DNA from 3 places in the Stenotrophomonas sp. YJH_SMC_130 genome. Region 2 is predicted to be linked to each of the others. Evidence: predicted binding sites of a transcription regulator. Region 2 holds the regulator's gene; each other region holds the start of a gene.

Evidence for each region. The regulator sigma-54, encoded in region 2, starts transcription at its own class of promoters, with help from an activator protein. The targets are predictions, from matches to a motif close to TGGCACGNGCNTTGC.
Region 1: a site for sigma-54 is predicted at 4,654-4,668, ahead of pgaA (poly-beta-1,6 N-acetyl-D-glucosamine export porin PgaA). Genes of this name have one in related genera too.
Region 3: a site for sigma-54 is predicted at 5,736-5,750, ahead of glnA (type I glutamate--ammonia ligase). Genes of this name have one in related genera too.

What each region holds. Positions count from the first base shown of each region.
Region 1 is NZ_JCAFSH010000006.1:60,458-67,954, forward strand. Features, by position in the region: gene pgaC (poly-beta-1,6-N-acetyl-D-glucosamine synthase) at 1-689, opposite strand, end outside; gene pgaB (poly-beta-1,6-N-acetyl-D-glucosamine N-deacetylase PgaB) at 691-2,577, opposite strand; gene pgaA (poly-beta-1,6 N-acetyl-D-glucosamine export porin PgaA) at 2,579-4,606, opposite strand; gene AC5P5V_RS10440 (CynX/NimT family MFS transporter) at 4,949-6,154, opposite strand; tRNA gene AC5P5V_RS10445 (tRNA-Pro) at 6,377-6,453, opposite strand; tRNA gene AC5P5V_RS10450 (tRNA-Pro) at 6,594-6,670, opposite strand; gene cydX (cytochrome bd-I oxidase subunit CydX) at 6,725-6,841, opposite strand; gene cydB (cytochrome d ubiquinol oxidase subunit II) at 6,895-7,497, opposite strand, start outside.
Region 2 is NZ_JCAFSH010000001.1:654,649-662,145, reverse strand. Features, by position in the region: gene hprK (HPr(Ser) kinase/phosphatase) at 1-489, opposite strand, end outside; gene AC5P5V_RS03125 (PTS sugar transporter subunit IIA) at 486-938, opposite strand; gene hpf (ribosome hibernation-promoting factor, HPF/YfiA family) at 960-1,277, opposite strand; gene AC5P5V_RS03115 (RNA polymerase factor sigma-54) at 1,336-2,757, opposite strand; gene lptB (LPS export ABC transporter ATP-binding protein) at 2,798-3,517, opposite strand; gene lptA (lipopolysaccharide transport periplasmic protein LptA) at 3,517-4,083, opposite strand; gene lptC (LPS export ABC transporter periplasmic protein LptC) at 4,185-4,760, opposite strand; gene AC5P5V_RS03095 (KdsC family phosphatase) at 4,757-5,305, opposite strand; gene AC5P5V_RS03090 (KpsF/GutQ family sugar-phosphate isomerase) at 5,372-6,373, opposite strand; gene AC5P5V_RS03085 (BolA family protein) at 6,428-6,658, shown strand; gene murA (UDP-N-acetylglucosamine 1-carboxyvinyltransferase) at 6,680-7,497, shown strand, end outside.
Region 3 is NZ_JCAFSH010000002.1:213,902-221,398, forward strand. Features, by position in the region: gene mltA (murein transglycosylase A) at 1-1,138, opposite strand, end outside; gene AC5P5V_RS05200 (N-acetylmuramoyl-L-alanine amidase) at 1,206-1,952, opposite strand; gene amt (ammonium transporter) at 2,173-3,603, opposite strand; gene AC5P5V_RS05210 (P-II family nitrogen regulator) at 3,626-3,964, opposite strand; gene glnA (type I glutamate--ammonia ligase) at 4,285-5,694, opposite strand; gene AC5P5V_RS05220 (undecaprenyl-diphosphate phosphatase) at 5,918-6,712, shown strand; gene AC5P5V_RS05225 (META and DUF4377 domain-containing protein) at 6,786-7,497, shown strand, end outside.

The DNA.
Region 1 (7,497 bases), on a different contig from region 2:
TCATCCGACCACCAGCCCACCTGGTGCAGGGCGGTACGGCGGAAGCCGGCGATCACCCCGGAGATGGTGAAGATGCGCCCGTATACGCGCTGCGCGCGCTTGATCATGCCGATGATCGAGGAAAACTCGGCCACCTGCAGGCGTCCGAGCAGGGTGGAGCGGTTGCGGATGCGCGGGTTGCCGGTGACCGCACCGACCCGGTTGCCGCTGACCAGGTGCCAGACCATCCAGTGCAGCGCATGTTCCTCCAGCATTGCATCGCCGTCGATGCACACCAGGTACTCCGAGCGAGCGGCCAGTGCACCCATGCGCAGCGCATTGGCCTTGCCCAGGTTACGGTCCAGGTGCAATACGCGCAGCCGTGGGTGCCTTGCCGCCAGCACATCCAGCCGCGCGCCGGTGTCATCGCTGCTGCCATCATCGATGGCGATCACTTCGTAGTCGGCGGGGTAACGCTGGGCCAGCGCCGCAGTGAGCGTGTCATCCAGGTTCTCTGCCTCGTTGTGGCAAGGCACCAGCAGGCTCGCGAAGGGGGGATCGACCATCAATGGAGGATCGTTGCGTGGCCGCGAGTGGCGTTCGCGCCGGTAGTAGTAGTAGAGGCCGCCGGACATCCAGAAGAACGCCATCACCATCGGGTAGTAGAAGGCGAACTGGAACAGGACCTGCAGCAGCGGATGCATGTCCATGTCACTTCTCCGGGTACGGGAAGGTGCCGGCGGACATCGCCGCGCGGGCATCGCGGGTGGAGGGCTGGTCGGCGATGAAATCGTCCGGGTACCAGGCGAAGTGGTGCACGCCCTGCGCCTGCAACTGGCGGATCTGTGCGCGCAGGCGCTCGGCGGGAATCGGTTGCCCGTTGCGCCAATCGACGGTCTGCAGCTCGAACAGGGTGTGCTGCAGCTGCGGGTCGTGTGCGCGTACTGCGGCCAGCAGCTGGTCCAGCCAGCGCTCGGGGTGCTGGCTGCCTTCCATCCACGGCATCGCCATCAGCGCGGTCTGGTCATAGGCCTTGTTGAACAGGTCCAGGCGCTGCGCGAACCAGGCCTCGCTCTGCGGGCGGAGCACCGGCTCAGCGTACAGGTTGCGCACGGTGGCCAGTTTCGGGCGCCAGCGTTGCGCGCTGTCGCGCAGCGCCAGGGTGAAGCTGATCAGCGCCTGCGTGCGCGCGCTGCCATCGCCGCCGGCTGCCAGTGCCGGCAGCTCGGTGTCGCGCAGGTAGCCGTCGTCATGGAACAGCAGGCCTTCAAAGTAGGAATTGACCGCCAGGTCCTCGTAGATGTCGAGCATGATCTGGCGGGCCTTCGGGTTGGTGAAGTCCAACCGGTACATGCCATCGGGATCGCCGTTGCGGATCGCCAGCGCCTTGCGCTGCACCGGGTCGGGCAGCTCGAAGCCAAGCACCGGCAGCCATGCGTAGACCTTCACGCCGGCGCGGGATTTCAGCTGCCAGGCAACGCGGCTGAACAGGTCCGCACGCATCGGCATGTGCCGGTTGGGGAAGTACAGCGCATCGGCAGTGTTGTTGCCGTCCGGATCGGCGAACGCCTGCAGGTAGACGTGCGTCGGCGCGATGCGCTTGACCCGTTCGACCAGCGCATCGAGGTTGCGTGCCTGCTGCGTCGGGTCAGCGTCGTAGACATCATCCAGGTCGATCTGCAGGGCACGGATGCCATCGAGCGCGACATCGCGGCGCAGCTCGTAGGCCAGCCCTTCCACGGTCGGATTGTCGCTGACCAGGAAGCGCGCCAGGCCATGCAGGTCGCTGGCCACCGGCGTGCTGCGGCCCTCCAGATCGAAGGACACCGGCATGCCCAGCTGTTCGGCGATGTCGTTGCTCAACTGGTTGTAGGCGGCGTATGGCCAGACGATGGCGCGCGGGCGCACGCCCAGGTGCTGCTCGATGCGCTGCACGCTGCGCGAGAGATCGGCGCGCAGGCGCTGCTCATACTGCGTTTCAGTCTCGTACCTGTGCGTGGCCGGGCTGTAGATGCGGGTGACCACGGCGGGCGTTGAATTGCCCTGTGGATTGGCCAGCACGCCGTGGTGCAGGTCGTCGGTGTGGCTGGCCACTTCGATCAGGCCGCTGTCGTGCATCTGCTTCAGCTGCGCCCAGGTGACGAAGTCATCGCGGCCGAACGGACGGTAGCCGTAGTCGATGGTGCGGCCCGGAGCCATGTCCACGTAGTCGGTGATCACCGCCACCAGCGCCGGGTAGCGGTAGGCCTGCAGCAATGGGAAGGCCTTGTCGTAGACGCTGCGCAGGCCGTCATCGAAGGTCAGCAGCACAGGCTTGGGCGGCAGCGTGGCCCGGCCCTGCGAGGCATCGATCACCTGCGACAGCGAGACCGGGTGATAGCCATGCGCGCCCAGCCAGTCCAGGTGTGCGGCAAAGTTCTGCGTGCTCACCGCATAGGTATCGGCATCGCCCTTGGCCGCAACCTGGTCGCGGATGTCGTGGTAGCTGAGGATCAGCAGGCCATTGTCGATCGCATCGAGATGCGCGGCCTGCTGCGCCAAGGCCGGTGGCGTGATGGCCAGCAGCAGGAGCACGATCAGTCGCAGGAAGCAGGCCATGTCAGTCTCCCCAGCGCAGTGCGGCTTCGAAGCCGATATGTCGCTCGCGGTGGCCGTCGTAGACCGGCCGCGACCAGCGCACGCCGTACTCGAACACGCGGCCCGGGCCCAGCTGCCATTCGTGCATGTACGACACCGACGGCACCAGCGCACTGCCGAAGCCGTCCTGCCAGTAGTCGCCCAGCGAGACCGTCAGCCGGTGGCGGAAGTGGCGTTCGTAGTGCCGCCACAGCTGCTGGTCGATGCGCAGCCCGATCTCGATCATGCGGTCGCGCTTCGGGTTGAAGTAGGGCGCATCGTCGCGGCTGCCACGACTGGTGTAGGCACTGGCGAGGCCATCGATCAGCCAGCGCGGGCGGGTCAGCAGGCGCTGTTCAAGGCGGGTGCTGAACAGTTCGCGGTGGTTGCCATCGTCATAGCGGAAGCGGCTGGCGCCGAACGTCCAGTGGGTGAGCTCGCTGCGCCGGTAGTCCACCTGTGCGCTCACGCTGTCGGCGGTGATGCCGGCCGCGCGCGCCTGCATCGAGGCTTCCGGATCATTGCGCGCGGCCACCAGGCCGGCGTGCCAGTAATCGTTGAACTGCCAGCCGACGGCGGTCCGCAGGCCGGTATCGCCGATGTGGTCGTTGGCGCGCAGGACGGCCGCTTCCGCATCCAGCTGCCCGAAGCGGTAGCGCACGCCCGCACCCAGCCACAGGGGATCGATGCGCTGGTCCTGGAAATCGGTCGAGCGCCGGTCGGCCAGGGCGAACAACCGCCAGCGGTCATCAAGGATCGGTGTCTCCACTTCCACACCGTAGTGGCGATCGTTGTTGCCCAGTGGCGAGGTGCCACCGCCACCGGAGCTGCGGCCGATGTCGGTCCATGCCTTCAGCTGCCAGCCGCGATGCGCACGCCAGGCCTGGTCCATGCGTTCGACAGCCGGTTGGGTGGGATAGCGTGCGACCAGGTCATCGTGCAGCGGCCGCGCCAGGTCGTCGCGCTGCAGGGCGACGTAGGCCTCTTCCATGCCCAGCCGCGGTTCGATGTCACGCGGGTCCAGCGCGTGTGCCATCTGCTGTCGCTGCAGTGCCCTGCGTGGCCAGCCGCGCATCATGTAGACGCTGCCCAGCGCACTCTGCAGGCCTCCGTTGCCGGGCGCGATGTCCACCATCGACTCCAGATCGTGCTGCGCAGTGACCAGGTCGCCGCTGTAAGCGCGCACCATTGCCAGGTTGAGATCTGCCTCGTAGCGTGACCAGTTCGCGTACGGTGATTTGCCATTGCTCCAGCGCCACGCCGGCTCCTTGTCGCGCCATGCCTGCAGCAGGTCGATCGCCTTTTCCTGCTGCTCGCTTTCCAGGTAGGCGTAGGCCAGTTCCGAATGCGAGGCGTCGCGCGCCGGATCGCCAGCGACGGCCGCCTGCAGTACCGGAATGGCTTCTTCCGGGTGCAGGGTGCCCATCAACGAATCGCCCACGGCAGGCAGCACGTAGTCGGGCAGGGTGTGGCCTTCGGCCTGCAGGGCTCGTGCTTCCTCACGCACCTGTACATGGCGGCCCAGCCGGTTGAGCAGGATCAGCCGGTCCATGCGGATGCGCAGTGGGGCCTGCGAGGGTGGGGTGCCTTCGCCGCCGACGTAGCGCTGCATGCGCGCCAGGGTCGACTCGGCTTCTTCCAGGCGGCTGTCCTCGCTGCTGCTGTAGGCCAGGCTCCAGACCACGAGTTTGGCCAGGTAGTCGCCTTCCAGGCGCTGCTTCTGGGCGTCGTCGAACAGCTGCGGCCGCTGCTGGTACAGCTCCCAGGCGCGCCAGGCATTGCCGATGTCGCCCAGGGTCAGCACGCGCAGCTTGAACAGCAGATCGTCGTTGGGCTGCTGCTGGCTGGCGCGCTCGATTGCGCCGAGCGCATCCAGCCAGCGGGCCTGGTCGCGGTAGCGACCGATCTCGGCCAGGGCCGCGTCGCGGTCGGTCGGAGCGGCGCCGCTGGCCCAGGCCAGAGCGGTGCATGCGAGGCCGACGCAGAGCGCCAGCCGGCGGTGGACGACCATTGGGGACCCCCTTGGCTTCCGAACCAGACAACCCGTGAAAATGTGACGCAAATCACATGCCAGTATTTGGCGTGGCCGTGGCCCGCGTCACTCCCTTCGTGCGTTCCCGCCCATTGAAGACGGATACAACCCGGACAGCGACCTGCAATGTCTTGTCTGAAACGAGAGTCCCCCGCACACCGAGTGGTGGCCTGGGCGGCGCTGCCGCCCCCATGCCCGATGCCGGCACGCGGCAAGGAAGGGCATTCGTGGGCACTATCCGCCCGGAATTGTCAGTTCGGCGTCAAGATTGCCCGGTGTCTGACGAGCGGTAGGCGGGGCCGTCTGGCGGCCCCGGCCGGGCTACCAGAGATCTTCCAGCTTGCGGGGCTTGCAGGCGACCCACGAGGCGCACAGCATCAAGGTGGCGCAGCCGAACAGGAAGCTGAACGGGAGCGTCCAGCTATTGCTGACGGTATGCAGCCAGCCGACCAGGAACGGGCCCAGGCAGCTGAAGCTGTAGCCCACGCCCTGCATGAAGCCCGACAGCGCGGCCGAGCCGGCCGGGGTGCGGGTGCGCAGGTTGATCAGGGTCAGCGCCAGCGGGAAGGTGGACGGGCCGACGCCGAGCAGGCAGGCCCACAGCAGGGGCGCCTTCATCGGCGCCAGCAGCAGCCCGGTGAAGGCGATCACGAACGAGAAGAAGCCGATCAGCACCAGCGGGAACGGGTTCTGCATGCGTACCGCCATCGACGGAATGACCAGTGACGGCAGCAGGCCCAGTGCCGAGAACACGGCCACCATCACGCCGCCGAACGCGGGCGTGCCACCGGCCTCGACCACGATGCGCGGCAGCCAGGTGAACATCGAATAGGTCATCAGCGAGGTCATGCCGAACATCAGCGTCATGCTCCAGCCCAGCGACGTACGCCAGACCTTTCCGTGCGGCTGCGCGGTGGGATCGGCGGCGTCGGCCAGCGGCTTCGGTGCGCGCCTGGCCAGCACCAGCCACGGCAGCGCGGCGGCCAGTGCAAGCAGCGCCCACATGCCCAGCGACACGCGCCAGCCTGCAGCGTTGGCCACCGGTACTGCCAGTAGCGCCGGCAGCATCGTGCCCAGCTGCAGCACGCTGATGTAGAGCGTGCTCATGGTGCCGACCTTGTTGGCGAAGTAACGCTTCACCAGCGGCGGCACCACCACGTTGCCGATGCCCATGCCGGCCAGCGCGATTACCGAGCCCAGCAGCAGCGTGCCGACGTTGCCGGCGCTGGAGCGCAGCAGCAGGCCGGCCATCGCCATCGCCATCGCCAGCAGTGTGGTGCGTTCCAGGCCCAGGCGCCGCGCCAGTGCCGGCGTGGCCACGCCGAACAGCGCGAACGAGGCGGTCGGCAGCATGCCCAGCACGCCGGTCATGGTGGTGCCGAAGCCGAACTGCTGGCCGAGCACGTCCAGCAGCGGGGTGATCGAGGTGACCGCAGTGCGCAGGTTGACTGCTGCCAGCAGGATCGCGGCAAACGCGAGGACGCGACCGTGCAGCAGCGACGGCGAATCGGAAGTGGAGGAACTCATCGGTGGTCCTTGCAGGTGTCGCACGCCGCAGCAACGGCATGCAGCGCCGGCATCGGTCTACGCCGAAGCGGCAGGTGGGGGAGGGGGCTGCAGGTGGGCCGGCAGCGCGGCCATTGTACGTGTGCGCCCCGGCAAGGTCCCGTCATGCGGGCGGCCTGGCGCGGGGTACAAAAAAACCCGGAGGACAGTGATGTCTTCCAGGCTTCTTGGTGACCACCGAAGTGGTCGGGGAGACAGGATTCGAACCTGCGACCTCTACGTCCCGAACGTAGCGCTCTACCAGACTGAGCTACACCCCGAAGGGAGCCGCCTATTCTAGCGATTCACCCCGATGGCGGCAAGGGGTGAATGCTGTTTTCTTCACACCGCCGAAGCAGTGCCACCTCAGGGAACAAAAAAGCCTGGATGACTTCACCAGGCTTCAATGCGACCACGTGAGTGGTCGGGGAGACAGGATTCGAACCTGCGACCTCTACGTCCCGAACGTAGCGCTCTACCAGACTGAGCTACACCCCGAAGGAGCCGCCTAAGATACCGTGTGAAGGCCAAGGCGGCAAGGTTTTTTACAGCTCAGCGACGATTTTCGTTCTCGATGCGGTTCTGCTCGCGGGCTTCGAACCACATGCCGTTGAGGATGGCCACCGTCGAGGCGAGGCCGGCACCGAGAATCCAGGCGAAGTACCACATGGTCAATCTCCTTTGTTCAAGGGTGTGCCGACCGTCGGCCGGCACACCGGCAATCAGTAGGCGTTCGGGTTGTTGCCCATCTCTTCGGTGGTGGTCTTGCCCTTCAGCACGCGGTACACCCAGGTGGTGTAGGCGAGGATGATCGGCAGGAACACCCCCGTGGCCAGCAGCATGATCCACAGGGTCAGGTGGCTGGACGAGGCATCCCACACGGTCAGGCTGGAGGTGGGCTGGCTCGAGGACGGCAGCAGGAACGGGAAGATGGCGAAGCCGACGGTCAGGATGATGCCGGCGATGGCCGCACCGGAGGCGATGAAGGCCAGGCCGCCACGACGGGCACGCAGCAGCACCGCACTGGCCAGCAGGCCCGCCAGGCCGAGCAGCGGGGCCAGGATCGTGGCCGGCATCGCGCTGTAGTTGCGCATCCAGCCACCGGCGGCGCCGAGTTCGGCGGTCTTCAGCAGCGGATTGGTGGCGCCATCGGTAACCACCTGCGAGGTGATCTGGTAACCCGGCAGGCCGAAGGCCACCCAGGCGCCACCCACTGCGAACAGCACGAAGGCGATGATTGCCGCGATGCTGCCGAAGCGGGCCGCACGCTCGGCCACCGGGCCGTCGGTCTTGATCACCAGCATGGCCGCACCGTGGGCGACCAG
Region 2 (7,497 bases):
GCCCGACCCGGCCTCGCCGGTGATCAGCACGCCAATGGAATAGATCTCCATGAACACGCCGTGCAGGATCACCCTCGGTGCGAGCGTGCGCGCCAGGTGGTAGGACAGGTGGTTGAGCAGTTCGTGGCCGCGCTTGGGCGACAACCACAGCGGCGTGCCGGATTCATCGGCGGCGGCGCGCAGGTCTTCCGGGCAGGCCTGGTTGCGGGTCAGCACCAGCGCAAGCGGGTGCGACTGCATGATCTTTTCGATGGTCTCCCAGCGCTGGCGCGGTTCCAGCGCATCCAGCCAGGACAGTTCCTCGGTGCCCAGGATCTGCACCTTGTTGGGATAGATGGCGTTGAGGTAGCCGGCCAGCGAGGGACGCCGCGAGACGGTATTGCCGGCCTCCAGCTCGCGCTTCTCACCGGATTTGCCTGCGGCCCAGCGTAGCCCCAGCCGCTCGCGCTGCTGTTCGAACAGTTCACGGGCGGTGATGCTGGTATTCATGCGGCGCTCGCAGGTGGGGTCATGTCCAGCGCCTCGCGCAGGGCCCGGGCATCGCCGGCCTCACGCAGGGCCTGGCGGATATCCGGCGCGGAAAACAGCTCGGCCAGCTCGGACAGCAGCATCAGGTGCTGGTGGGTGTAGTGGGCCGGGACGGCCATCGCGAACACCAGGTCCACCGGCTCATCGCCGCCGAAGTCGACCGGGGCCGCCAGACGCAGCAGGGCGCCACGGGGGCGGTCCAGGGTCGGCGCGCGGCCGTGGGGGATGGCGATACCGTGGCCGATCGCGGTGCTGCCCAGGGCTTCGCGCTGGCACAGGTTCAGATAGATCTGTTCGGCATTGGCCTGGCGGCAGGCCAGCAACCCGGCGGCGGCCTGCAGGACGCTGTCGCGGTCGGTGGCCGCGCAGAGCTGGGTCTGCACGGCCGCCAGGAGGTCAGTCAGGGGCATGTCTGCGGGGAACGGTGGCGATCAGCCACCATTGTCGCCCACCGGCAGCGGTGCGTGCTGCTGTTTTTTCTCCTTGTGCTTGATGACCAGGCGGTCAAGCTTGTCCGCAAGCAGGTCGATCGCGGCATACATGGTCTGGCCGCCGGCCTCGGCGTGCAGGGTCTGCCCCGGGATGTTGAGGCTGGCGTCGACGTGGTGTTCGGTCTTCTGCAGCTTGAGGGTCACCCGCGCTTCGCAGTGCTGGTCGAAGTGTTTTCCGATCCGGGCCAGCTTCTCCTCCACATAGGACTGCAGGGCCGGGGTGACTTCGACGTCTTTGCCAAACGTTTCGATGCGCATCGGGTTTCTCCTGTGTTCGGATGTGCCAATGAACCTCTCCGCCGGGCGCGGCGGTGCGTCAAGCGATTCTGACCCTTTCGTGCGAGGCGGAGATGTTCATGGCTTCACGATACTTCGCCACGGTGCGTCGCGCTACTGGAATTCCCGACGATTTGAGCAGGTCAGCCAGCTTGGCGTCAGAAAGCGGCTTGCGCGGATTTTCGTCGTCGATCAGGCGCCGGATCATCGCCTGGATGGCGGTGCTGGACGCCTCGCCACCGCCTTCGGTATCGATGCCCGAGGCGAAGAAGGCACGCAGCGGCAGCGTGCCGCGCGGCGTGCGCACATGCTTGCGGGCGATCGCGCGCGACACCGTCGACTCGTGCAGGCCCAGCTCGGCGGCGATCTCGCGCAGGGTCAGCGGACGCAGCGCCTGTTCGCCGAACTCGAGGAAACCGGCCTGCTGCAGGATCAGGCTGCGCACCACCCGCAGCAGGGTTTCGCCGCGCTGCTGCAGGCCCTTCAGCAGCCAGCGCGCCTCCTGCAGCTGGCCACGCAGGTAGCCGGCGTCGGCCTCGCCACAGCGGCGGATCAGCTGTTCGTAGCCACGGTGGATCACCACCTTCGGCCCGGCATGGGCGGCCAGCGCCGCGCGCCAGATGCCGTTCTGCCGCCACACCACCACGTCGGGCACCACGTAGGTATCCTGCGAAAGCGGCGCGATCTGGGTCCCTGGACGCGGGTCCAGCGAGCGCAGCAGGGCGACCGCCGTCTCGACCTCATCCAGCGGCTGTTTCAGTTCATGGGCCAGACCGGCGACGCCACTGCGTGGCAGCCGTTCCAGCGGGCCTGCGGCAATCTGCCGCGCCAGCGCCAGGCCCGCGGTGTCGCCAGGCAACACATCCAGCTGCAGCTGCAGGCATTCGCCGAGCGTGCGTGCGGCAACGCCGACCGGGTCGAAGCGCTGGATGCGATGCAGCACCGCAAGGATTTCATCCTCATCGGCATGGACCGACGGCAGCAGGGTTTCGGCGATGGTGGCCAGCGGTTCGCGCAGGTAACCGTCGTCGTCCAACGCATCGATCAGCGCAGCGCCGATGCTGCGGTCATGCATGGAAAGATGCGACAGGTGCAGCTGCCACAGCAGGTGGTCGGCCAGCGTCTCGGTTTCGGCCACGCGCTCGGCGGCGCTGCCGGTGTCATCATCATCGTCGAAGCTGCCGCCACTGCCGGCAGCGCTCCAGTCGAGCTCGGCCGGTGCCCAGTCGTCGCCATTGTCGGTGCGTTCGGCCGGCGTGTCGGCGTCCGTGTTGTCGCCGCCTTCATTGGCGGCACTGCTGTCGTTGCTGTCGGCCCAGTCCAGCAGCGGATTGCTTTCCACGGCCTGGGCGATTTCAAGCTCCAGCTCGGTCGTGGACATCTGCAGCAGCTTGATCGCCTGCTGCAGCTGGGGGGTGAGCACCAGCTGCTGTCCCAACGATGTCTGCAGCCGAGTCTTCATGCCTGTGCCGAATGGAAGGAAAGGGACCCAGCACCTGCGGTCACAGCTTGAAGGAATCCCCAAGGTAGACGCGACGTACGTCAGCGTTGTCCAGGATCGCCTCCGGCGAGCCCTGGGCCAGCACGGTGCCCTCGGCGAGGATATACGCGCGGTCGCAGATTCCCAAGGTCTCGCGCACGTTGTGGTCGGTGATCAGCACGCCGATGCCACGCTGCTTGAGATGGGTGACGATGCGCTGGATTTCGCCCACCGAGATCGGGTCGACACCGGCAAACGGTTCGTCGAGCAGGATCAGGCGCGGCTGCGCGGCCAGTGCGCGGGCGATCTCGCAGCGACGACGTTCGCCACCGGACAGGCTGGCACCGAGCTGGTCGGCGACATGGCCCAGCTGCAGCTCGTCGAGCAGGCTGTTCAATTCGCGCTCGCGGCCGGCCGAATCCAGGTCTTCGCGTAGTTCAAGCACCAGGCGGAGGTTGTCGGCCACGGTCAGCTTGCGGAACACCGACGGCTCCTGCGGCAGGTAGCCCACGCCCTGCTTGGCACGGGTGTACATCGGGTCGCTGGTGATGTCCTTGCCGTCGAGCACGATGCTGCCTGCATCGGCGGCGACCAGGCCGACGATCATGTAGAAGCAGGTGGTCTTGCCGGCACCGTTGGGGCCGAGCAGGCCGACCACTTCACCGGCGTCGAGGGTCAGCCCGAAGTCCTTGACGACTTCGCGCTGCTTGTAGCGCTTGCGCAGGCCCTTGGCGACGAGCATTACTTCTTGCTCCCCGCCGGCCTGGCCGGCGCGCTGGCAGGAGCCGCCGCCTTGGGTGCGGCGGCCGGCTGTGCCGCCGCGTTCTTGTTCTTCGGCGGAATGACAGTGCGCACGCGGCTGCCATCGCCACCGGAGTTCATCTCCCCGGTGCGGGTGTTGTAGACCATGCGCTGGCCGGCATTGGTGCCGCGCGCGCTGGTGACCTTGTAGCTGCCGGTCAGGGTGATGATCTCGGTCTTGATGTCGTAGTCGATGCGATCAGCCACCGCGTCCATCCAGGTGCCGTCGTCGAGCTGCTGCTTCATCGTGGCCTGCTTGCCGGTGAATACCGCACGCACGGCCTCGCCGTCCTTGAGGTAGATCTCCGCTTCGGACGCGCGGATGTCCAGCGTGCCCTGGGTAACGGTCACGCCCTGCGAGAGCACGGTCTTGCCATCGCCGGTGAGCACGCCCGACTGGGCGCCCGAGTCGATGTTCATGTTCTCGTTGCGATCAGTGGACTTGGCAAAGCCAGCGCTGGGAACCAGGAGACCGAGCGCGAGTACGGCTGCAAAGGGGATCTTCATCGGGGTCCGTTCTACCGGTGGGGCCGTCCGGGAAACCGGCGGCGGGTGGGTGGGCCGCCTTCCTTGCGCCGGTCCGGGGACGTCGCAGGAGGGTGGCGGAATCAGCGTCGGGGCGTGTAACGGCCCTTGGACTGGCTGAGGAAATGATACGTGTTGTTCTTCGAATCCACCTCGAAGCCGACGCCGGACTGTTCCATGCCGGGACGGGTCATGGTGACCCGCGCATCGGTGCGGGCACGGTTTTCCTTCGGGAACACATCCAGGTGGTCGGTGCGGAACGTGGTCGGCACCACGCCCGGATCGGCCGGACTGTCGCCAGCGACATTGCCGCGCAGCTTCATCTCGTCGCCCTTGGCACTGAGCCAGCCGGTCTCGGCGCGCAGGGTCCAGTGCTTGCCATCCTTGTCCGGCATCTCGAACAGTGGGGTGGCGATGTTGATGGTCTGGTCGCCGCGCTGCCGTTCCAGCCGCGGTGCGCGCAGGGTGGTCGATTCCTTGCCCTGCTCATCCAGTGCGACGATCTGGAAGTCGTGCAGGATGTAGTCCACGCCGGCGTCCTGGCCGGCAGTGGCCGGGCCCTTGTCACGGTTGCGCAGGGCGGCCCAGCTGCTGAGCAGGGCCGCCAGCAGCAGGCCGATGCCGAGCACGGTGCGCCAGTTCAGGGTGGGCAGGTTCATGCGCCGAACCTCGCCAGCACCGCGTCCACATGGCCCTGGGCGGCCAGCAGGATGTCGCACAGTTCACGGGCGGCGCCACGTCCGCCATCGGCGCGGGTCTGCCAGTGCACGCGCTCGGCGATCCACGGGTGGGCGTTGGCTGGCGCCACCGCCAGCCCGACCGCGCCCAGCGGCGCCAGGTCCGGCAGGTCGTCGCCCATGAAGGCCACCTGCTCCAGGCCGATGCCATGCTGCGCACACAGCGCCTGCACGCTGGCCAGCTTGTCACCCACGGCGATCTGGGTGTCGATGCCGAGGTCGGCGCCGCGCTTGAGCGCGGACTGGCTGTTGCGCGCGGTGATCAGCACGGGGTGGATGCCGTGCTGCTGCAGCAGTTTCAGGCCCAGACCGTCCTGCACGAAGTACGCCTTGCTCTCGTTGCCGTCCTTGTCGTAGTACAGCCGACCGTCGGTGAGGGTACCGTCCACGTCGAAGCAGGCCAGGCGGACGCGGGCCGCAGCGGCATGCAGGTGGGCGGGGAACGCGGGCAGCGGGGACCAGGGCATCAGGCGATCAGGCTCGGTGGGGGCGTGTGGGGCATTACAGACTGAATGGGGTCTACGGACTGTCGGTTAAACCACCCGGGCCCGCAACAGGTCATGAATGTTCAGGGCGCCGACCGCACGGCCCTGGCCATCGACCACGATCAGGCCGTTGATTTTCTGGGTCTCCATCTGCCGCGCGGCCTCTACGGCCAGCTGGTCGGCACCGATGGTGCGCGGGTTGCGGGTCATCACATCGGCGATCTTCGCGGTGCGCACGTCCAGTGCGCTGTCCAGCGCCCGGCGCAGGTCGCCGTCGGTGAACAGGCCGATCAGCACGCCATCGGCGTCGACCACGGCGGTCATGCCGAGCCGCTTGCGGCTCATTTCCACCAGTGCCTCGCTGAGGCTGGCATCGGCGCTCACGCTGGGCAGGTCCTCGCCGGTGTGCATGACATCGGTGATGTGCAGCAGCAGGCGACGGCCGAGGCTGCCGGCCGGGTGCGAGCGGGCGAAGTCGTCGGCGGTGAAGCCGCGTGCGTCAAGCAGGGCTACGGCCAGCGCATCGCCCATCGCCAGCGAGGCGGTGGTGCTGGAGGTCGGCGCCAGCGCCAGCGGGCAGGCCTCGGCCGGCACGCTTACATCCAGGTGGATGTCGGCGGCGGTGGCCAGGCTCGACTGCGGGCGGCCGGTCATGGAAATCAGCACGTTGCCCTGGCGCTTGAGCACCGGCAGCAGCATCAGCACCTCATCGGACTCGCCCGAATAGGACAGGGCCAGCACCACGTCGGCTTCGGTGATCATGCCCAGGTCGCCGTGGCCGGCTTCGCCGGGATGCACGTAGAACGCCGGTGTGCCGGTGGAGGCCAGGGTGGCGGCGATCTTGCGGGCAATGTGGCCGGACTTGCCCATGCCGGTGGCGACCACCCGGCCGCGGCTGGCCAGGATCGCCTCGCAGGCCTGCTGGAAGGCCTCGCCAAGGCGGTCGGCGACGGCATCCAGCGCCTGCCGCTCGATCTCGAACACGCGGCGGCCACTGGCCACCAGGCCGGCAGGGTCGACGGAACGGGGGGGCAACAGGGATTCGGCCATGCGGACGCCACGCAGCGGAAGTAGAATGGAGGCACATTTTATTAGGAAAGCCCGTTGGACGCCGACACCATCCGCAATCTGATCGAAACCGGCCTGCCTGGCGCCCGCGCCGATGTGCAGGGCGATGATGGCGTGCATTTCGAAGCGACCGTGGTCTGCGAGGCCTTCGCCGGCAAGATGCCGCTGGCCCGCCACCGCATGGTCTATGCCACGCTGGGCGACCTGATGGGCGGCGCGATCCACGCGCTGGCACTGAAAACCGTGACCCCGGCCGAAGCCGGCTGAACCGCAGAAGATCCCGAATACATGGCCAAGATCGTTGTGACCGGCGGCGCTGCGCTGCACGGTGAAGTGAGCATCTCCGGCGCCAAGAACGCCGTCCTCCCCATCCTCTGCGCGACCCTGCTGGCCGATGAGCCGGTGGAGATCACCAATGTGCCGCACCTGCACGACGTGGTCACTACGGTGAAGCTGCTGGGCGAGCTGGGTGCCAAGGTCACCATCGACCAGGGCACGCTGTCGCGTGGCAGTGCGATCGTGGTCGACCCGCGTTCGGTCAACCAGCACGTTGCGCCGTACGAGCTGGTCAAGACCATGCGCGCCTCGATCCTGGTGCTGGGCCCGCTGCTGGCCCGCTTCGGTGCGGCGGAAGTGTCGCTGCCCGGCGGCTGCGCGATCGGTTCGCGTCCGGTCGACCAGCACATCAAGGGCCTGCAGGCGCTGGGTGCCGAGATCGTGGTCGAGAACGGCTTCATCAAGGCCAGCGCCAAGCGTCTGAAGGGCGGCCATTTCACCTTCGACATGGTCAGCGTCACCGGGACCGAGAATGTGCTGATGGGCGCGGTGCTGGCCGAAGGAACCACCGTCCTCGACAACTGCGCGATGGAACCGGAAGTGACCGATCTGGCGCACTGCCTGATCGCCCTTGGCGCGAAGATCGAAGGCCTGGGCACCGCCCGCTTGGTCATCGAAGGCGTCGAGCGCCTGTCCGGTGGCCGTCACGAAGTGCTGCCCGACCGCATCGAGACCGGCACCTTCCTGGTCGCTGCGGCGATGACCGGCGGCAAGGTCACGGTGAACCGTGCGCGCCCGAACACCATGGATGCCGTGCTGTCCAAGCTGGT
Region 3 (7,497 bases), on a different contig from region 2:
ACAGCATCCAGATGTTGCCCTTCTGCTTCATGTCGCCAGCCAGCTTGCCGGCGGCATCGCCGCTGCCCCAGTACAGGTCGGCGCGCACTTCGCCGGCGATGGCGCCGCCGGTGTCCTGCGCAGCCACCGGGCGCACCACCGGGGTGCCGTCCGGGCGCGTGGTGGACAGCCACAGCAGGCTGCCCAGTGGCACCACGGTGCGATCCACCGCCACGCTGTAGCCCGCGGTGAGCGGCACGTTCAGTGAACCCCGTGGCCCCTCCGGGCTGTCCGGGTTGCGCACGAAGAACACGTAGCTGGGGTTACTGCGCAGCAGTTCCGGTACGCGCGCGGGGTTGGCCCGTGCCCAGGCGCGGATCGCGTCCATGGTGACGTCTTCCTTCTTCAGCTGGCCCTGGTCCACCAGCCAGCGACCGATCGCGCGGTACGGGTGGCCGTTCTGTTCCGCATAGGCCAGCCGCACCTGCTTGCCATCGGCCAGGCGCACGCGGCCAGACCCCTGGATCTGCAGCAGCTGCAGGTCCATCGGGTCGGTCAGCCAGGCCAGTACCGGCGCCTTGGCGCCCTTGGCCGCGATGGTACCGGCGTCGTCATAGGGCTTGAGCACCTTGCCTTCGACGCGACCGCGCAGGCGCTTGCCCTTCAGTTCCGGGTAGAGGCTGTCCAGTTGCACCACCACCAGATCATCCGGCGTGCCGTAGACCGGCACCGTCGCTTTGTCGGTGCGGGTGAGGCTGCCGGGGTAGATCGGCTCGTAGTAGCCAGTAATCAACCCGTCGGCCTGGTGGCCACCGGCACGCAGCGCGTAGGCATCGAGGTCGCGCTGCAGGAACTGGCGGATCGCGGCCGGGTCCTTGTCCGCCACCGTCGCGGCGGTGGCACATGGCTTGGCCCAGACCGCATCATTCTTCAGGCGGGTGCAGCTGCTGCGCCAGGCAACGAAGCCGGCCTGCAGATCGCTGTCCGAGACCGCTGGCAGGGCTTTCCAGTCGCCCTTGGCGTAGGTGGCCGCCGGCGACGAGGTCGGCGTCGGCGCTTCGGAGCCCGTGCGGGGAGCGGTGGTGGCGCAACCGGCGAGCACCGCCGCTGCCAACAGGGTCCAGTGCTTGCGCTTGAAGAAGGTAGCGGAATCGATCATGCCGCCATGGTGGAGTGCTGGCCGCTGGGCGGCAACCCAGCGCGGGGTCAAGCGTTCATGCGCGGGGTCACGGCATCTGCAGCAGCAACGAATGCAGGATACGGGCGTCCTCGGCATCCAGCGTCTTCGGCAGGTCGTCGCGGCCACGGAAGCGGCGGTGGAAGGCGGCGACGGTGGCTTCGCGGTTGTCGAGCGGATAACCGAAGCGGGCCAGCGCATTCCACGCGTCGAAGCCTTCCGGTGCCGCGCCGTCGGCCGCGCGCGGCCAGACGCCGAAACCGGCCTCGGCCAGCTGTTGCCACGGGAAGAAGCGGCTCGGATCCTGCTTGCGCGTCGGCGCCAGGTCGGCATGGCCGATCACCTGGCGCGGCGGGATGTTCAGGCGCGTGGTGAGATCACGCAGCAGCAGGATCAGCGATTCGATCTGTGCCGCACTGAACGGGCTGCGGCCATCGTTGTCGAGTTCGATGCCGATCGAGGCCGAGTTGAGATCGGTGATGGTGCCCCAGCGCCCGGCGCCGGCATGCCAGGCACGGCGTTCATCAGCGACCAGCTGGTAACGATGGCCATCGGCGCCGATCAGGTAGTGCGCGCTGACCGGCCCGCCACTGTTGGCGGTGCGCAGCGTACGCAGGCTCTGCTGCACCGATTTCTGATCGGTATGGTGGATGACGATGATGACCGGCGTGCGCGCGTTCTGGTTGGGTGACGGCACCCAGGTGGCGAGCGGGTTGCGCGTCTCTCGTGGCGTGGAAGCGCAGGCGGCCAGCAGCAGGCAGGCCGAGAGCATCACAGTGGTGCGGATCGGGTGCATGGCCTGATTGTGCGTGATCAGGCGCGATGATGCATGCCACAAGATAGATTCTGTTGATCCGCGCCAGGCGTGGATGCGCCACTCGGGCTGTGCCGACCAACGGTCGGCACTCACCAGAGCAGACCCAGACCCTGTGCCAAGCAAGCTTGGCAACTATCAGAACCAGGACGGGGAAGTGCCGACCAACGGCCGGCACCCACCCCGTCCGTGCACCGCTGCCTCAGGCCTCGTAGGCAGACTCGCCGTGCGAAGTCACATCCAGGCCGGTGCGTTCGGCCTCTTCGGTCACGCGCAGGCCGACCACGACCTTGACCACCAGCAGGATGACCGCGGTCACCACCGCCGACCACAGTACGGTCAAGCCGACGCTGACCACCTGCACCCACACCTGATGGGCGATATCCAGATCGGCCTTGGTACCGCCCAGCGACTGTGCACTGAAAACGCCGGTGAGGATCGCGCCGACGATGCCGCCGACACCATGCACACCGAACACGTCGGCCGTGTCGTCCACTTTCAGCAGGCGCTTGAGACCGGTCACGCCCCACACGCAGACCACGCCGGCGACAAAGCCGATCACGATCGCGCCAAGCGGCCCGACGGTGCCACAGGCCGGGGTGATGCCGACCAGCCCGGCCACCGCACCCGAGGCCGCACCCAGCGCCGACGGCTTGCCCTTGCCGATCGCCTCCACCAGGGTCCAGCCAAGCACGGCAGCAGCGGTGGCCAGCACGGTGTTGAGGAAGGCCAGCGAGGCCACCGTATCGGCGGCGGCGGCGGAACCGGCATTGAAGCCGAACCAGCCCACCCACAGCAGCATCGCGCCGATGTAGGTAAACGGCACGTTGTGCGGCTTCAGCGCGGTCTGGCCGTAGCCCAGGCGCTTGCCGACGAACCACGCGCCGACCAGGCCGGCCACGCCCGCATTGATGTGCACCACGGTGCCACCGGCGAAGTCGATCGCGCCCAGTTCACCCAGGTAGCCGCCGCCCCAGACGATGTGTGCCATCGGGATGTAGCTGAGGGTGAACCACAGTGCCGAGAACAGCAGTACCGCACGGAACTTGATGCGCTCGGCGAAGGCACCGACGATCAGCGCGGTGGTGATGCCGGCGAAGGTCGACTGGAAGGCGACGAACAGGTAATCCGGCAGGCCCTTGATCGGCGTGTTGCCCACCGAATCCGGGGTGAAGCCCTTGAGGAAGGCGAACTCGGTGAACGAACCGAAGAATGGATTGCCCGCGCTGAACACCGCGCTGTAGCCGTAGGCCACCCACAGCAGCAGCACCAGCGAGAACACCACCAGGATCTGGCTGAGCACCGACAGCACATTCTTCGAACGCACCAGTCCGCCGTAGAACAGGGCCAGACCCGGCACCACCATCAGCAGCACCAGCAACGTAGAGGTAAGCATCCAGGCGACGTCGCCACGATCATAGGCGGCGGCCGCTTCGGCCACGGCCGGCGCAGCGGCGCTGGCGACCGGATCGTGCAGCGGCTCGACCGCCACGCTTTCGCTCGGCAACGGCGAGACCTGGGCCTGGGCGTGGGCGCTGCCCGGCCAGGCACCGGCGGCCAGCGCGCTGAGCAGCATCAGCAGGCACACCAGGTGGAACCGGGCTTGCCACCCGGTGAGAAGGCGCATCTTCATGGGGGGAATCTCCGGAAGGGGGTTACAGCGCGTCGGCACCGATTTCGCCGGTGCGGATGCGGATGACCTGTTCAACGGCGGTGACGAAGATCTTGCCGTCACCGATCTTGCCGGTGCCTGCCGACGACTGGATCGCTTCGATCACCGCGTCGGCACGCTCGTCGGTGACCACCGTTTCGATCTTGATCTTGGGCAGGAAATCGACGACGTACTCGGCGCCGCGATACAGCTCGGTGTGGCCCTTCTGGCGACCGAAACCTTTCACTTCGGTCACGGTGATGCCCGACACGCCTGCATCGGACAGGGCCTCGCGGACCTCGTCGAGCTTGAACGGTCGGATGATGGCGGAGATCAGTTTCATGCGCATGTCCCGATGGTGGATGGGGCCAGCGCGCCAGCGCGCGTTGGCATCAGGCAACCACAGGTCATCAGGGTGATGACCGTGGCTGTTGCACCGGACACGTACAGGGCCGGGACGGCCGTGCCTCTCTCCTTGCACGACCGACGCGGGAGGGAGGGCGGCCCTGGTCGCGTATCCGGTCTCTCTCTTGCCCCTGGGTGGAGTCAGAGCCCTTTCGCGGCGCGAAACGGATCTGACCCCCTACAACCGCGGCTCCCCAGCCGCGAGAACGGAGGCGATGGCGGCGGGTGGGAGGGGGAACCCACCGCCATCGCGCCCGGTCAGCTGGCGTAGTACAGCTGGTATTCCAGCGGGTGGGTGGCCGCGCGGAACTTGGTCACTTCCTGCATCTTCAGCGCGATGTAGCCGTCGATGAAGTCATCGCTCATCACGCCGCCGGCCTTCAGGAACTCGCGATCCTTGTCCAGTGCTTCCAGCGCCTGGTCCAGCGAGGAGCAGACCTGCGGGATCAGCTTCTCTTCTTCCGGCGGCAGGTCGTACAGGTCCTTGTCGCTCGGTGCACCCGGGTCGATCTGGTTCTTGATGCCGTCCAGGCCGGCCATCATCAGCGCGGTGAAGGTCAGGTAGCCGGACTGGATCGGATCCGGGAAGCGCATTTCGATGCGGCGCGCCTTCGGGTTGGAGACCCACGGAATGCGGCACGACGCCGAACGGTTGCGGGCCGAATAGGCCAGCATCACCGGCGCCTCGAAGCCCGGCACCAGGCGCTTGTAGCTGTTGGTGCCCGAGTTGGCGAAGGCATTGATGGCCTTGGCATGCTTGAAGATTCCGCCGATGTACCACAGCGCCAGCTGGCTCAGGCCACCGTAGCCGTCACCGGAGAACAGGTTGGTGCCGCCCTTGGACAGCGACTGGTGCACATGCATGCCGCTGCCGTTGTCGCCGACGATCGGCTTGGGCATGAAGGTGACGGTCTTGCCGTTGCGGTGCGCGACGTTCTTGATGACGTACTTCATGCGCAGCAGCTCGTCGGCCTTCTGCACCAGGGTGCTGAACTTGGTGCCGATCTCGCACTGGCCGGCGGTGGCCACTTCGTGGTGCTGCACTTCCACTTCGATGCCGACCTGTTCCAGGGTCTTGCACATTTCCGCGCGCAGGTCGTGCAGGGTGTCGGTCGGCGGGACGGGGAAGTAGCCGCCCTTCACGCCCGGACGGTAGCCGCTGTTGGCGCCGTCATACTTGGCGCCGCTGTTCCACGCCGCTTCTTCCGAGTCGACCTTGAAGAAGGTGTTGCCCATTTCGTTGGCGAAACGGACCGAGTCGAAGATGAAGAATTCCGGCTCCGGGCCGAAAAACGCGGTTTCGGCGATGCCGGAGGACTTCAGGTAGGCCTCGGCACGCTTGGCGATGCCGCGCGGGCAGCGGCCATAGGCCTGCATGGTGGCCGGATCGAGGATGTCACAGCTGATCACGATGGTCGGATCGGCGTAGAACGGATCGACGTAGGCGCTGGACGGATCCGGCAGCAGCACCATGTCCGATTCGTTGATGCCCTTCCAGCCGGCGATCGAGCTGCCGTCGAACATCTTGCCTTCTTCGAACAGCGACGGTTCGACGATGCTGACCGGGAAGGTGACGTGCTGCTCGACGCCACGCATGTCCACGAAACGCAGATCGACGAACTCGATCTGGTTGTCCTTGATCAGCTTCTCAACGTTTTCCACGGACATCGGTACGACCTCGGATGGGGATGAATGCCTGCTGAGGTAAAGCAATGACCGTGCCAACTTTTTGATACCCGCAAGTTGTTGATTTCAATATGGCTGCCCCGCGCTGGTGCAGAACGGTGCGCACCAAACCGGTGCACCCGCCATCAGACGCACCCGTTTGGTGCAGCAGGGATCGTCTATCCTCTCGACCTTCTTCCTTCCGCCGCGCGTGCCCGCACCGTCCATGTCCGACCTGCTCTCCGCCCTGCTGCTGGGCATCCTCGAAGGCTTGACCGAATTCCTGCCGATCTCCAGCACCGGCCACCTGCTCATCGCCCAGCACTGGCTGGGTGCCCGCTCGGACTTCTTCAACATCGTCATCCAGGCTGGCGCGATCGTGGCCGTGGTGCTGGTGTTCCGCCAGCGCCTGCTGCAGCTGGCCACCGGCTTCAACCAACGCGGGAACCGTGAGTACCTGTTCAAGCTGGGCGCCGCCTTCCTGGTCACCGCCGTGGTCGGCCTGGTGGTGCGCAAGGCCGGCTGGTCGCTGCCGGAGACGGTCAGCCCGGTGGCCTGGGCACTGATCATCGGTGGCGCCTGGATGCTGCTGGTGGAGGCCTACACCGCGCGCCTGCCCGACCGCGACCAGGTGACCTGGACCGTGGCGATCGGCGTCGGCCTGGCGCAGGTGGTGGCGGGCGTGTTCCCCGGTACCTCGCGCTCGGCCTCGGCGATCTTCCTGGCCATGCTGCTGGGCCTGAGCCGCCGCGCCGCTGCCGCCGAGTTCGTGTTCCTGGTCGGCATTCCCACCATGTTCGCCGCCAGCGCCTACACCTTCCTGGAACTGGCCAGGGACGGGCAGCTGGGCAGCGAGAACTGGACCGAGGTGGGCGTGGCCTTCCTTGCCGCGGCCGTCACCGGCTTCGTCGTAGTGAAGTGGCTGATGGGCTACATCAAGTCGCACCGGTTCACCGCCTTCGCCCTCTACCGCATCGCGCTGGGCGCGGCGCTGCTGCTGTGGTTGCCCTCCGGCAGCTGAACAGCACTGGGGCACGGTAACCCCATGGCCGGCCCCACCCCGTTTCCCCCACGGTTCCCCAAGGAGAATCACCATGAACCGCAAGCTCACCCTGCTCCTCCCGCTGGCCCTGATGGCCGCCTGCAGCCAGACCCCGGCCCCGGCCGGCAATGGCGGCGACGACGTGGCCCCGGCCGCGACCAAGGCAGCGGACCAGCAGACGCTGGCGCACCTGGATGCGCAGCGCCTGCAGAGCCAGCACTGGCTGCTGCAGCAGGCCACCGGCGCCGACGGCAAGCGCATCGACGCGCTGTTCGCCCGCGAAGACAAGCCGGTCACCCTGGACTTCGCTGAGGGCCGCCTGTCGGTCAGCAACACCTGCAACCGCATGGGCGGCGGCTACACCCTGGCCGACGGCAAGCTGACGGTCAGTGCGATGGCCTCGACCATGATGGCCTGCACCGACAAGGCGCTGATGGCGCTGGACGAAGCCGTGTCGAGCCGCCTGCAGGGCGAACTGAAGGCCGAGCAGGATGCCGATGGCAAGCTGACCCTGACCAACGCCAAGGGCGACGTGCTGGTGTTCAACCCGGAACCGACCGCTGAAACCCGCTACGGCGGCGCCGGCGAAACCGTGTTCCTGGAAGTGGCCGCGAAGACCGAGAAGTGCTCGCACCCGCTGATTCCGGACTACCAGTGCCTGCAGGTGCGCGAAGTGAAGTTCGACGACAAGGGCCTGAAGCAGGGTGAGCCGGGCAAGTTCGAGAACTTCTACGGCAACATCGAGGGCTACACCCACGAAGACG